2 regions of the Paenibacillus sp. FSL R7-0345 genome follow, and region 1 is predicted to be linked to the other one. Evidence: riboswitches for the same ligand, from Rfam matches in the RefSeq annotation. Region 1 holds a riboswitch; the other holds the start of a gene.
The links. A riboswitch is a leader RNA that binds a small molecule or an ion and turns the genes downstream of it on or off. The one in region 1 is predicted to bind S-adenosylmethionine.
Positions count from the first base shown of each region.

Region 2: linked by a shared signal. The riboswitch ahead of NST84_RS25290 (methionine ABC transporter ATP-binding protein) and the one ahead of metA (homoserine O-succinyltransferase) in region 1 are both predicted to bind S-adenosylmethionine.

Region 1 covers NZ_CP152002.1:2,058,956-2,064,559, forward strand. The annotation lists gene NST84_RS08595 (HRDC domain-containing protein) at 1-788, shown strand, start outside; gene corA (magnesium/cobalt transporter CorA) at 865-1,800, opposite strand; SAM riboswitch class I at 2,198-2,325, shown strand; gene metA (homoserine O-succinyltransferase) at 2,437-3,354, shown strand; gene NST84_RS08610 (PLP-dependent transferase) at 3,403-4,587, shown strand; gene mqnC (cyclic dehypoxanthinyl futalosine synthase) at 4,776-5,604, shown strand, end outside.
Region 2 covers NZ_CP152002.1:5,857,708-5,863,311, reverse strand. The annotation lists gene NST84_RS25305 (COX15/CtaA family protein) at 123-1,106, shown strand; gene NST84_RS25300 (UbiD family decarboxylase) at 1,144-2,853, shown strand; gene NST84_RS25295 (Cthe_2314 family HEPN domain-containing protein) at 2,916-3,662, shown strand; SAM riboswitch class I at 3,757-3,900, shown strand; gene NST84_RS25290 (methionine ABC transporter ATP-binding protein) at 4,001-5,017, shown strand; gene NST84_RS25285 (methionine ABC transporter permease) at 5,017-5,604, shown strand, end outside.

The DNA.
Region 1 (5,604 bases):
TGATTGACGGGGCTTTTCATGAAGAGGAAACGCTGGCTGGGCGTAACCGGGAGCAGCTGAAGCTGCAGTATTACAGTGAACATCACGGAAATCAGGCTGTTTATGATGAGCTTTGCGCCTGGCGGCGGGGTAAAGCCTCCAGTGAGCGGAAGGCACCGTATATTCTCGCCAGCAACCGTCTGCTGCGCATGCTCAGCGCCTATCTGCCGCATACGGAAACGGAGCTGCTGCAGATACCGGGAATAGGGGAAGGCAAGGTTTCGCAGCATGGCAGCGACTGGCTCAGTATTACTGCCGCTATTCCGCGCGAGCACAGCTATCCGCTGAACTGGGTGCATGAGGCAGTGGAGGAGGAGGCATTCTCGTCCTGGCTTTACAAGCAGAAGGAAATCAAGTACAAGAAGCAGCTTGAACGGCTGCGGCTGCGCCGTATCCTGCTGCAGGGGATCGAGAACGGACTTGGCATGGAGCAATTGCAGGCCACCGGCGGAATCAGCCGGCGTGAAGTGCTGGAAGCTGTAGAAGAGCTGGAGAAGGAGGGGTATTCTGTTGAGAAGCTGATCGAGAATGAGCTGAAGGAGGTTTCAGCCGAGGAGCAGAACAGCATCTGGATGGCTTATGAGCTGATGGGTGATACCTTTTTGAAGCCGGCGCTGTACAAGGCGTATGGGGATAACTTCTCCCCGGCAGAGGGGCTGGATCTTTATTATGAACGCCTGCGGCTGATCCGCATCCGCTTCCGGCGGGACCGCCAGCTGCAGACAATCGGCGAAGCTGTGAGCTATTAGAAATACAAAAGGCGAAGGTTCCCCCATACTTTACAGTAGCGGTAGCCTTCGCCGTAGCGTATTCGTCCGTTATCGTTCATAGCCAATCCTTCTTGCGGAAGATCACCAGCATTCCGCAGCCGAGCGTAACCATCACAGCAATTACGCCGTAGTAGCCGTATTGCGAATGGGTTTCAGGTATATTGTCAAAGTTCATCCCGTAGATACCGGTAATGACGGTAAGTGGCATAAATATGGTAGTTATTGCAGTAAATACTCTCATAATTTCGTTGGCACGGTTAGCAATACTGGACTGGTAAGCTTCGCGTAAGTTGCCCATGAGGTCGCGGTAGGTCTCAAAGGTTTCAGAGATCTTGACCGCATTTTCATAAATATCGCTGAAATACTTCTGCAGTTGGTCATCGATCAGTCGCAGGTCCTTTTTGTTCAGGGTGTTGATAACTTCCTTCTGCGGCCCGAGCATCTTCTTCAGCCACAGAATTTCACTGCGCAGACCGATAATCTCGCTCAGATGCGATTTCTTGGTATGCATCAGGATATCTTCCTCAAGCTTCTCAATCCGCGCTTCAATCCGGTCACCGACAGAGAAGTAATTGTCTACAACGATGTCGATCAGGTGGTAGAGGAAGCGGTCAGGCTCGCTGACCTCCTGCTCCCACAGGATGGGCTTCAGGACGCGCAGCTCATGAATTTTTTGTTTGGTGACAGTAATAATGTAATGTCTGCCCAGGAATACGTTCAGTGCCCGGAGGAAAATTTCCTCGTCATCAAACCGGATGCTGTTAACTACAATAAAATAATGGCTCTCATAAATTTCAATCTTTGGCCGCTGCTCCTCTTCACTGAGGCAGTCCTCTACCGCCAGATCATGCAGATTGAACAGGGGCTGGAGCAGCTCCAGATCCTCATCATCAGCGTCGATCCAGTAGAATCCCTCTGCGGGGGCAGTCAGTGTTGCTTCAATATCATCGATCGGGGTAAAAACCCCTGCGTTTACCAGCCGGATTTTCATCTGATTCACTCCTTATGTCCCCGGTCTTCTCCAGGGTTATGCTAATTAAAGCACACGGAAAAAATCAGCTTGGCCAGCGGTACAATCAATGAACGGGCCAAAATGACGTTTCGAGAGCATGAAGAAATAGTGCTCCCGCCGCCGGCAAGCTGATGCTAATCCTGTGTGGTTGCTCACTTTGCACGCTTAACTGCGTACCCGGGTCGCCTTCCATTCTTCTCTCACCTCTGTTCTTCGTCACTTGTGCCTTGAAACACTTGTCTAGTATAACGCCGGGGTATGCCTCTTTCAAGCAAAATTCTTTACATTTTAAGGGCTCTTCAGCATTGTATGGACTTGACGAAAAGCAGGTTCATGATTTAAAGTGAATTTTAAGAAAAAAATTGAATACAGCTTAATCTTATCAAGAGCAGGTGGAGGGACTAGCCCTATGAAACCCGGCAACCGGCGTGTATACGCACGGTGCTAATTCTTGCGGAAGCTATGCAGGGCATGCAGCCCGGCACTGGCTCTGGCAGATGAGAGAGGCGCATATGACTGAACCTATATGACCTTTCTCGCGTGCGGGAAAGGTCATTTTTGCATAGAATTCAGTTCAAACTCAGGTACTAATTCGAATAAGGAGTGGACACAGCAATGCCAATCAAAATCCCTGACAGTTTACCGGCCAAAGAAGTATTATCCGGAGAAAATATCTTTGTAATGGATGAAAGCCAGGCTTTTCACCAGGATATCCGTCCGCTGCGGATCGCCATCCTGAATTTGATGCCTACCAAGGAAACGACCGAAACGCAGCTGCTGCGCCTGATCGGTAACTCTCCGCTCCAGGTCGATGTAGTCCTGCTTCATCCCAGCTCCCATACCTCCAAGAATACTTCTGCGGAGCATTTGAAGAGCTTCTATACAACCTTTGATGAAATCAGCCACCGCCGCTTTGACGGCCTGATTGTAACCGGAGCTCCGGTAGAGCAGCTTGAGTTCGAGGATGTGAATTACTGGGAAGAGCTGCAGCAGATTTTTGAATGGAGCAAACATAACGTTACATCGACTATGCACATCTGTTGGGCGGCCCAAGCTGGCCTGTACCACCACTTCGGAGTGCGCAAGGTAAGTCTTGACGAAAAATGCTTTGGAGTGTTCTCGCACACGGTGAGCCATAATAATGTTAAGCTGCTGCGCGGCTTTGACGAAGTGTTCCATGTTCCGCATTCCCGCCACACCGATGTATCGCGTGAGGATATTGAAGCTAATCCGGAGCTGCAGATTCTGGCTGAATCGGAGGAAGCCGGAGTATATCTTGTGGCGACCCATGACGGCAAGCAGATTTTTGTAACCGGGCATTCCGAATATGATCCGTTCTCGTTAAAATGGGAGTATGACCGTGACGTCGCCAAGGGTATGGAAGTTGCGCTGCCTAAGCACTATTACCCTAAGGATGACCCGCAGCGGACACCGCCGGCGATATGGCGGGCCCATGCCAACTTATTGTTTGCCAATTGGCTCAATTACTATGTATACCAGGAGACACCCTACGACATTGGCCCTATCATTTAATAAATAGAAGCAAACCAATTTTCACCACCACATTTAGGAGGCTCACCGATGGACGAGAAACTGAGGATTGAAAGCAGACTTGCGCAAATAGGCTCACAGGAAGATCCCGCTACCGGAGCAGTTAATTACCCGATTTATAATGCAACGGCATTCCGCCACCCGAGACTTGGACAAAGCACCGGCTTTGACTATATCCGTACCAAAAACCCGACCCGGTCCGTGCTGGAAACGGCTGCGGCTGAGCTGGAGTCCGGTGATGCCGGCTTTGCCTGCAGCTCCGGCATGGCTGCACTGACCACGGTGTTTGCCTTATTCGGACAGGGGGATCACCTGGTCGTTTCCCTTGACCTTTATGGCGGGACCTACCGTCTGCTGGAACGGATTTTGTCCAAGTACGGTATTACAGCCTCCTATGTGGATACCAATGACCTTGACGGACTGGAAGCAGCCCGCCGTCCGGAGACAAAGGCAGTGTTCATCGAGACGCCGACCAATCCGCTGATGATGATTACTGACATCCAGGCAGTGTGTACATGGGCAGGCCATCACGGGCTGCTGACGATTGTAGACAATACGCTGCTTACCCCGTTCTTCCAGCGCCCGCTGGAGCTGGGAGCGGATATCATTGTGCACAGCGCGACTAAATACCTGGGCGGCCACAATGATGTGCTTGCCGGCCTGATCATAACCAAAGGTGCTGAGCTGTCTGCTGAAATGGCCGTTCTGCATAACTCCCTTGGAGCCGTGCTTGCACCTAATGACAGCTACCAGCTGATGAAGGGCATGAAGACGCTGGCTCTGCGCATGGAACGTCATGAGAGCAATGCGCTGGCCCTTGCCCATTATCTGCTGGAGCATCCGGCCGTGGCAGAGGTGTTCCATCCGGGTCTGCCGGATCATCCGGGATATGAAATTCAGAATCGCCAATCCTCAGGCAACACAGGCATCTTCTCCTTTAAGGTAAAAGATGCCCGTTACGTGGAGCCGCTGCTCCGCCACATCCGGCTGATCGCTTTTGCCGAGAGTCTGGGCGGGGTTGAGTCCCTTATGACTTATCCGGCCGTACAGACTCATGCCGACATTCCGGTAGAGATTCGCGATGCTGTCGGGGTAGATGACCGGCTGCTGCGCTTCTCCGTCGGCATTGAGCACGTGAACGACCTGATTGCCGACCTCGGCCAGGCGCTGGAGGCAGCCCGTGTGGAGCTGGAGCAAGCAGTGACAGCTGAATAATTATACAAAGGAGACGGCAGCGCGTTTGATGCGCGGCCGTCTCTTTTTCACGGAGCCGGAATCCTGGCATCAAAAGATTTCTCAAGCCGCCGGGATTGTGTTACGATGAATGGATGAATGCTTTATGTATTTACTCTTTAAAATTTTATCAACCATAATGTATGGAAATATGAAGGAGGCTGCGAACGATGAGTGCGATAGATCTTATTCTGGATAAGACGCTGAAAGGCGAACGCCTCGGGCTGGAAGACACCATCCGGTTGTTCGAGAGCAACGAAATTGAAAAAATGGGCGCAGCTGCAGATGTGATCATGAAGCGCTGGCACCCCGATCCGCTGGCTACATTTGTCATTGGGCGCAATATTAACTATACCAACGTCTGTGATGTGTACTGCCGTTTTTGCGCATTTTACCGCAGACCCGGATCAGATGAAGGTTATGTGCTTCCTGATGAAACCATCTACCAGAAGATCGCTGAGACGATTGCTGTAAATGGTACGGAAATTCTGATGCAGGGCGGAACGAATCCGAACCTTCCGTTCAGCTATTATACGGATATTCTCCGCGGGATCAAACAGCGGTTCCCTGAGATCACGATGCATTCCTTTTCTCCGGCGGAGATTATGAAGATGGTCGAAGTATCCGGCTTGCCGCTGGAGCAGGTGATGCGCGATATTCATGCTGCCGGCCTTGACTCGCTGCCGGGCGGCGGGGCAGAGATCCTCGACGACCGTACCCGCCGCAAGATCAGCCGGCTCAAGGGCTCCTGGGTGGACTGGATGAATGTTATGAAGACCGCGCACAAAATTGGTATGAATACAACCGCTACGATGGTTATCGGTCTTGGCGAGAGTATGGAGGAACGCGCGCTGCATCTGCTGCGGGTTCGTGAAGCTCAGGATGAGTGCATTGCGAACAAATATGACTCTGAGGGCTTCCTGGCCTTCATCTCCTGGACGTTCCAGCCGGATAACACCAATCTCAAGCTGGACAGACAGACTCCGGAGGAATATCTGA
Region 2 (5,604 bases), 3.2 Mb from region 1:
CTTCTCCCAGCCAGAGCAGAAGCGGTGCTTTTTTTTAAAAATCCTATGTCAAAATACCATAACCCCTTAATAAGGCAACACGGTTCATAATCTCCTTCATTCCTATACATGCGGGTGATCTGATGACAACAGCTCAGTTAAAATGGCTTAGCTACATAACCTGCCTCATGATGTTTTTCGCCTTGTTTGGAGGCGCCGTAGTGACCAAGACAGGCTCGGGACTGGAATGCGGCAATGAATGGCCGCTATGCCACGGCAAGCTGATTCCGGCTTATACGATTGGTTCTTTAATTGAGTATACCCACCGTTTATTCAGCGGCTTGGCCGGCCTGCTGTCACTGGCCTCTATGTATACTTTCTGGCGTTATGCGCGTCAGCGGAAGGATCTGCTTGGATATGCCCTGTTAACCTTACTGTTCGTTGTCGTGCAGGGAGGAATGGGAGCGCTTGCGGTTGTCCGTTCGCAGTCGGCGGCCGTGATGGCGCTGCATATGGGCTTCTCGCTGATTGCTTTTGCAAGCTCGTTAATGCTGGCACTTGGGACCAAGCGATGGCATGCTTCGATTGGTCAGCAGGATGCGGCTGCAGCAGGAGTAAGCCGGGGGTTCCGCAACTTAACCTGGGTTACTGCAGTATATTCATATATTGTTGTGTACATCGGGGCTTATGTCAGCCATACAGATTCACAGGGAGGCTGTTCCGGCTGGCCGCTCTGCAACGGGGAATGGGTTCCTGAGCTCAGCGGCGGCGTGGGCATTGTGTTCATGCACCGGGTGGCGGCAGCGCTGCTGTTTATTTTGATAGCTATACTGGGTCATCTGGCGTTCTGGAGATATAAAAAGCTGCCGGAGCTGCGGATGCTGGGAGTAGCTGCGGTTACGCTCTGTCTGCTGCAGGTGTTCAGCGGTGCGGCCGTAGTCCATACGCTGTATAACGAGAAATTGTACATATTTGCCGCGCTTTCCCATATTGTGCTGATTGCCGGACTATTCGGAATACTGAGCTACATGAGCGTACGCGTGTGGCAGCTAAGTGAACCAACAAAGCGCTCTCCTGACACAGAGGATGAATCAGAGTCTTCGCGGAGACCGCGTATCTATTTTTAGCAATAAGCAAGACGCTTGGTTTAGGAGGTACAAAATAGTGGGATACGCAAATATACGCCAGTGGACCGAGCAGCTCCGCAAGGATAAAGAGCTTGCGGTTATAGAAGCTCTGGTGGACCCTTATCTGGAGCTGCCGGAAATTCACCGGCGTGTGGTCCGGGAGGAAGGGCCGGCGCTGCTGTTTACCAATGTAAAAGGAACCCCGTTCCCGGTGGTGACCAACCTGTTCGGGACGGCCCGGCGCGTGGACAGAGCTTTTGGCACCAGACCGGAGCAGCTGCTGAAAGCAGTAGCCGGAGCAGCTGATACCCTGCTGCCCCCTTCATTCCCTAACCTGTGGAAAGAGAAGGAGCTGGTTTTCAATTTGCTGAAAACAGGCATAAAGCATGTGCCTCAGGGCGAAGCTCCGGTCCTCGGGGCCTGCCGGACGAACAATCCGCTGAGTGAACTGCCGCAGGTTACCAGCTGGCAGGAGGCCGGCGGGCCTTACATTACGCTTCCGCTTGTCTATACCGAGAGCCTGGCTGATCCGCGCAAACACAGCCTGGGCATGCACAGGCTGAAGCTAACCGACGACAGCACGGCTGTGATGGACTGGAATAAACATCAGGGAGCAGGGCTGTTCCATCAGGAGGCTGCGGCCATGGGCGAAGCACTGCCGGTTTCCGTGTTTATGGGAGGCCCGCCTGCGCTGCTGGCGGCGGCCAGTGCATCCCGCACGGTCTGGCTGCCGGATCTGGTGCTGGCTTCACTGGTGCTTGGAAACAGATTGCCGATGGTCAAGGACCCGCTGGGCGGCCACTCCATTCCGGCTGAGGCGGAGTTTGCCCTGCGCGGCCTGGTACCGCCTAAGTCCGCTCCGCACCAGGCTCCGGTTATGCATATCCAGCGGATCTGGCACCGCAAAGACGCGGTTTATCCTGCGACCATTGCCGTTTCTCCGCAGGAAGACAATTTCTATCTGGTCGATTATCTCCAGCAGCTTCTTTCCCCGGTACACCAACTTGCGATCCCTTCAGTGAATGCCTTCTGGACTTATTCCGAATCCGGCCCGAACGGTCTCGCTGCAGCGATTGTGGGGGACAGCTCCCATCAGGAGGTGCTGGGTACAGCCTTCCGCATATTAAGCGAGCGCCAGCTATCGGGGAGCCGGCTGCTGCTGCTTACAAGCGAGCCGGCTGCTTTTTCCGATTTGCCTGTACTGCTGGAAAATGTGCTGGAACGCTTCGATCCGGCTGACGGCCTGTATATCTTTGGAAGTTCAGCCCGGAACGGGGAGGAGCCGGGTCCCGGCAGCCAGGCAGTGCTGATGGGCACAGGACGTGCCATACGTAAGCTTCCGCACACCTATACAGAGGGAACGCTGCCAGGAATTTCTGAGGTTATTCCTTACTGCGGGGGATGCTTAGCCGTTTCCGGTGCATCCTATGAAGAAGACCCGGAGCTGCCCGTCCGGCTGAACGCTGCACTCCGTGCACAGCAAACGGCCTGGCCGCTGGTCATTGTGACGGATAAGGCGGCTGATGCAGTGCGTACCCAAAGCTCCTTTTTATGGACCATATTTACCCGGTTTAATCCGGCCGATGACATTTATGCGTCATCTGAAATCAGACAGCACAGAATCAGCTACCAGCTGCCGATTGTAATTGATGCACGCATGAAACCGGGATATGAGCCGGAACAAATACCATGCAGCAGCACCCTGGATCTGGTTGACCGTAACTGGAAGCATTATTTTCAGCAGTAACATTCATTTACTGTTTCATTAAGTCTGAAATTATATTCTTGTTATTTTAAGGGGGACAAGTCATGCTGCGGATCTTACTGGGGGAGCCTCCGCGCCGTAACAGCGGCGTATTGGCCGAAGCGATGGATAACATGGCAGAGGTGGCGTCCATGCTCCGCAAGGAGATGAATGCCCATGAGGATCATGACCACGAATTCCGCAAGCTGGAGATCTGGACGCGCGGTCTGATCTCCTCGCTGGATGAGCTGGAGCAAAGCTGCTTTGCCGCCGGCTTTTACCGGAAACGGGTTGTCGCCGGTTACATGGATGATATGTCTGTTCAGGAGCAGGGGGATTATGCGCGTTACGTCTATTTTTACAAAAACGGGTTTATCCGTGTCTTCTCGCTGCTCGACAAGCTGGGAACCGTCCTGAACAGCCTGTACAATCTGAATACAAGCCAGAATAATGCACATTTCTCCTATTTCACGGTGCTGCGGCAGTTCCAGCTGCTGAAGGAGCATATTCCGCTTTCTGATGAGCTGGAGGGGATCAAGGACTCCTACCGGGAGCCGCTGCAGAATCTGCGCAAGCGCCGCAACGCGGAAATTCATTATATGAATGCTGAAATGCAGGATGATCTGTGGCAGAGGCACCAGGGGCTGCATGACAAAATCAGACTGGAGGATCTCGACAGCCATCTGGAGGACTTGAAACAAGGGGTGGAAATGGTCTGTAAATCCTTATGTGCAGCCTTTCGTTACAGCAATGAACAATGGCATAAGAACAAGACTATGGCTCAAAAACACGCCGGGACAGAGTCACGTTAAAGCGACAAAATCTCCCTTTGACAAAAAAGCGGAAACTTACTATACTTAGGCTTGCATTATATTCTTACATTCTGCGACATGTAACTCCATATTTTTCTTATCGAGAGCGGCGGAGGGATAGGCCCGATGAAGCCCGGCAACCGATTTGTATACAGTATGTTCTTAAATATGCTGCTTATAAATGTCATGGTGCTAATTCCTACAATGCGGCACAGTTTCGGGCGTTGGCAGATGAGAAGGCATTGTAAATATACGCACAGGGCCTCTTGCGATCCGCAATGATCGAAAGGGGTCTTTTTTGAATATCGGGGTACAGAATAAAGGGGGAACGACGGAAATTGATAGAGCTGAAAGGGTTGACCAAAGTGTACGGCAAAGGCAGCAAGGCTGCCACAGCGCTCTCGAACTTGAATCTGTCCATTAAAAAAGGTGAGATTTTCGGTGTAATCGGCCACTCCGGCGCTGGTAAAAGCACGCTGATCCGCTGCATCAACCTGCTCGAACGTCCGACTACAGGCGAAGTTTGGGTAGACGGTGTTGAGCTGACCCGGCTCGGCAAAGGGCAGCTTCAGGAGAAACGGCGCAAAATCGGAATGATTTTTCAGCATTTCAACCTGCTGTCTTCAGCAACGGTGTATGATAATATCGCTTTTCCGCTGCGCCTGGCAGGAACAGCGAAGACTGATATTGACCAGAAGGTCAAGGAGCTGCTGGCACTGGTCGGCCTGGAGAACCATGCTAACAAATATCCGGCCCAGCTCTCAGGCGGACAGAAGCAGCGGGTCGGTGTAGCCCGGGCGCTGGCCAGTGACCCTGATGTGCTGCTCTGCGACGAGGCCACCTCGGCGCTGGACCCGCAGACTACGGATTCCATACTGCGTCTGCTGCTCGACATTAACCGGAAATTCCACCTGACCATTGTGCTGATAACCCACGAAATGCATGTCATTCAGAGCATCTGCGACCGGGTGGCTGTTATTCACGGCGGCGGGATTGTAGAGCAGGGTGAAGTGGCTGAGGTGTTCCTTAAGCCCAAGCATGAAGTGACTAAAGACTTTATCCGCAGTGAAACCCAGCAGGACGGTCCGCTGAAAGCAGCATTGGAAGCTGGAAACAGGGGGAACGCGAAAGCGGTCAAGATTACTTTTCTGGGGCAAAAGACATACGAATCTATCCTGTCTGATGTGGTGCATGGAACAGGTGTCAGCTTTGCCATTCTCCAGGGGACGATCTCAACCATCAAGGATGTGCCGTATGGCCAGCTGATTGTCCGGTTTGAAGGGGAGCCTGGCGCGATTGACGCGACGCTTACCGAGCTGGCGGCACAAGGACTTGATGTGGAGGTGATTTCGTAATGGGCGGTCTCAATTTTAATGATATAAATTGGCAGGAAATGGTTGAAGCATCAGGTGCCACATTAAAAATGTTGGCTTATTCCGGAATTTTCACAATTATTCTTGGTTTACCACTCGGAATTGTGTTATATTTATGGGGAAGATCAAATAACAGTATTATCAGAGTTGTTTACTCGGTATTATCGTTGCTTGTAAACATTCTGCGCTCTGTTCCATTCCTGATTCTGATGGTCGCTCTGATTCCGCTGAGCAAGACGATTATGGGCACTTCGATTGGCGTACTGGGAACGATTCCGGCGCTGGTTATCGGTGCGGCCCCGTTTTTTGCAAGACTGGTGGAGACCTCGCTGCGTGAGGTAGACCGCGGGGTAATTGAAGCGGCACAGGGTATGGGTGCTTCCACAGGCCAGATTGTCATGCGGGTGCTTTTGCCGGAAGCCCGTCCGGGTCTGCTGGCCGGCGTAACGATTACGCTCGTAACCCTCGTCTCCTATACCGCAATGTCGGGGATGATCGGCGGCGGCGGTCTTGGTGACCTGGCGATCCGCTACGGTTATTACCGCTATGAGAAGGAAGTCATGATTATC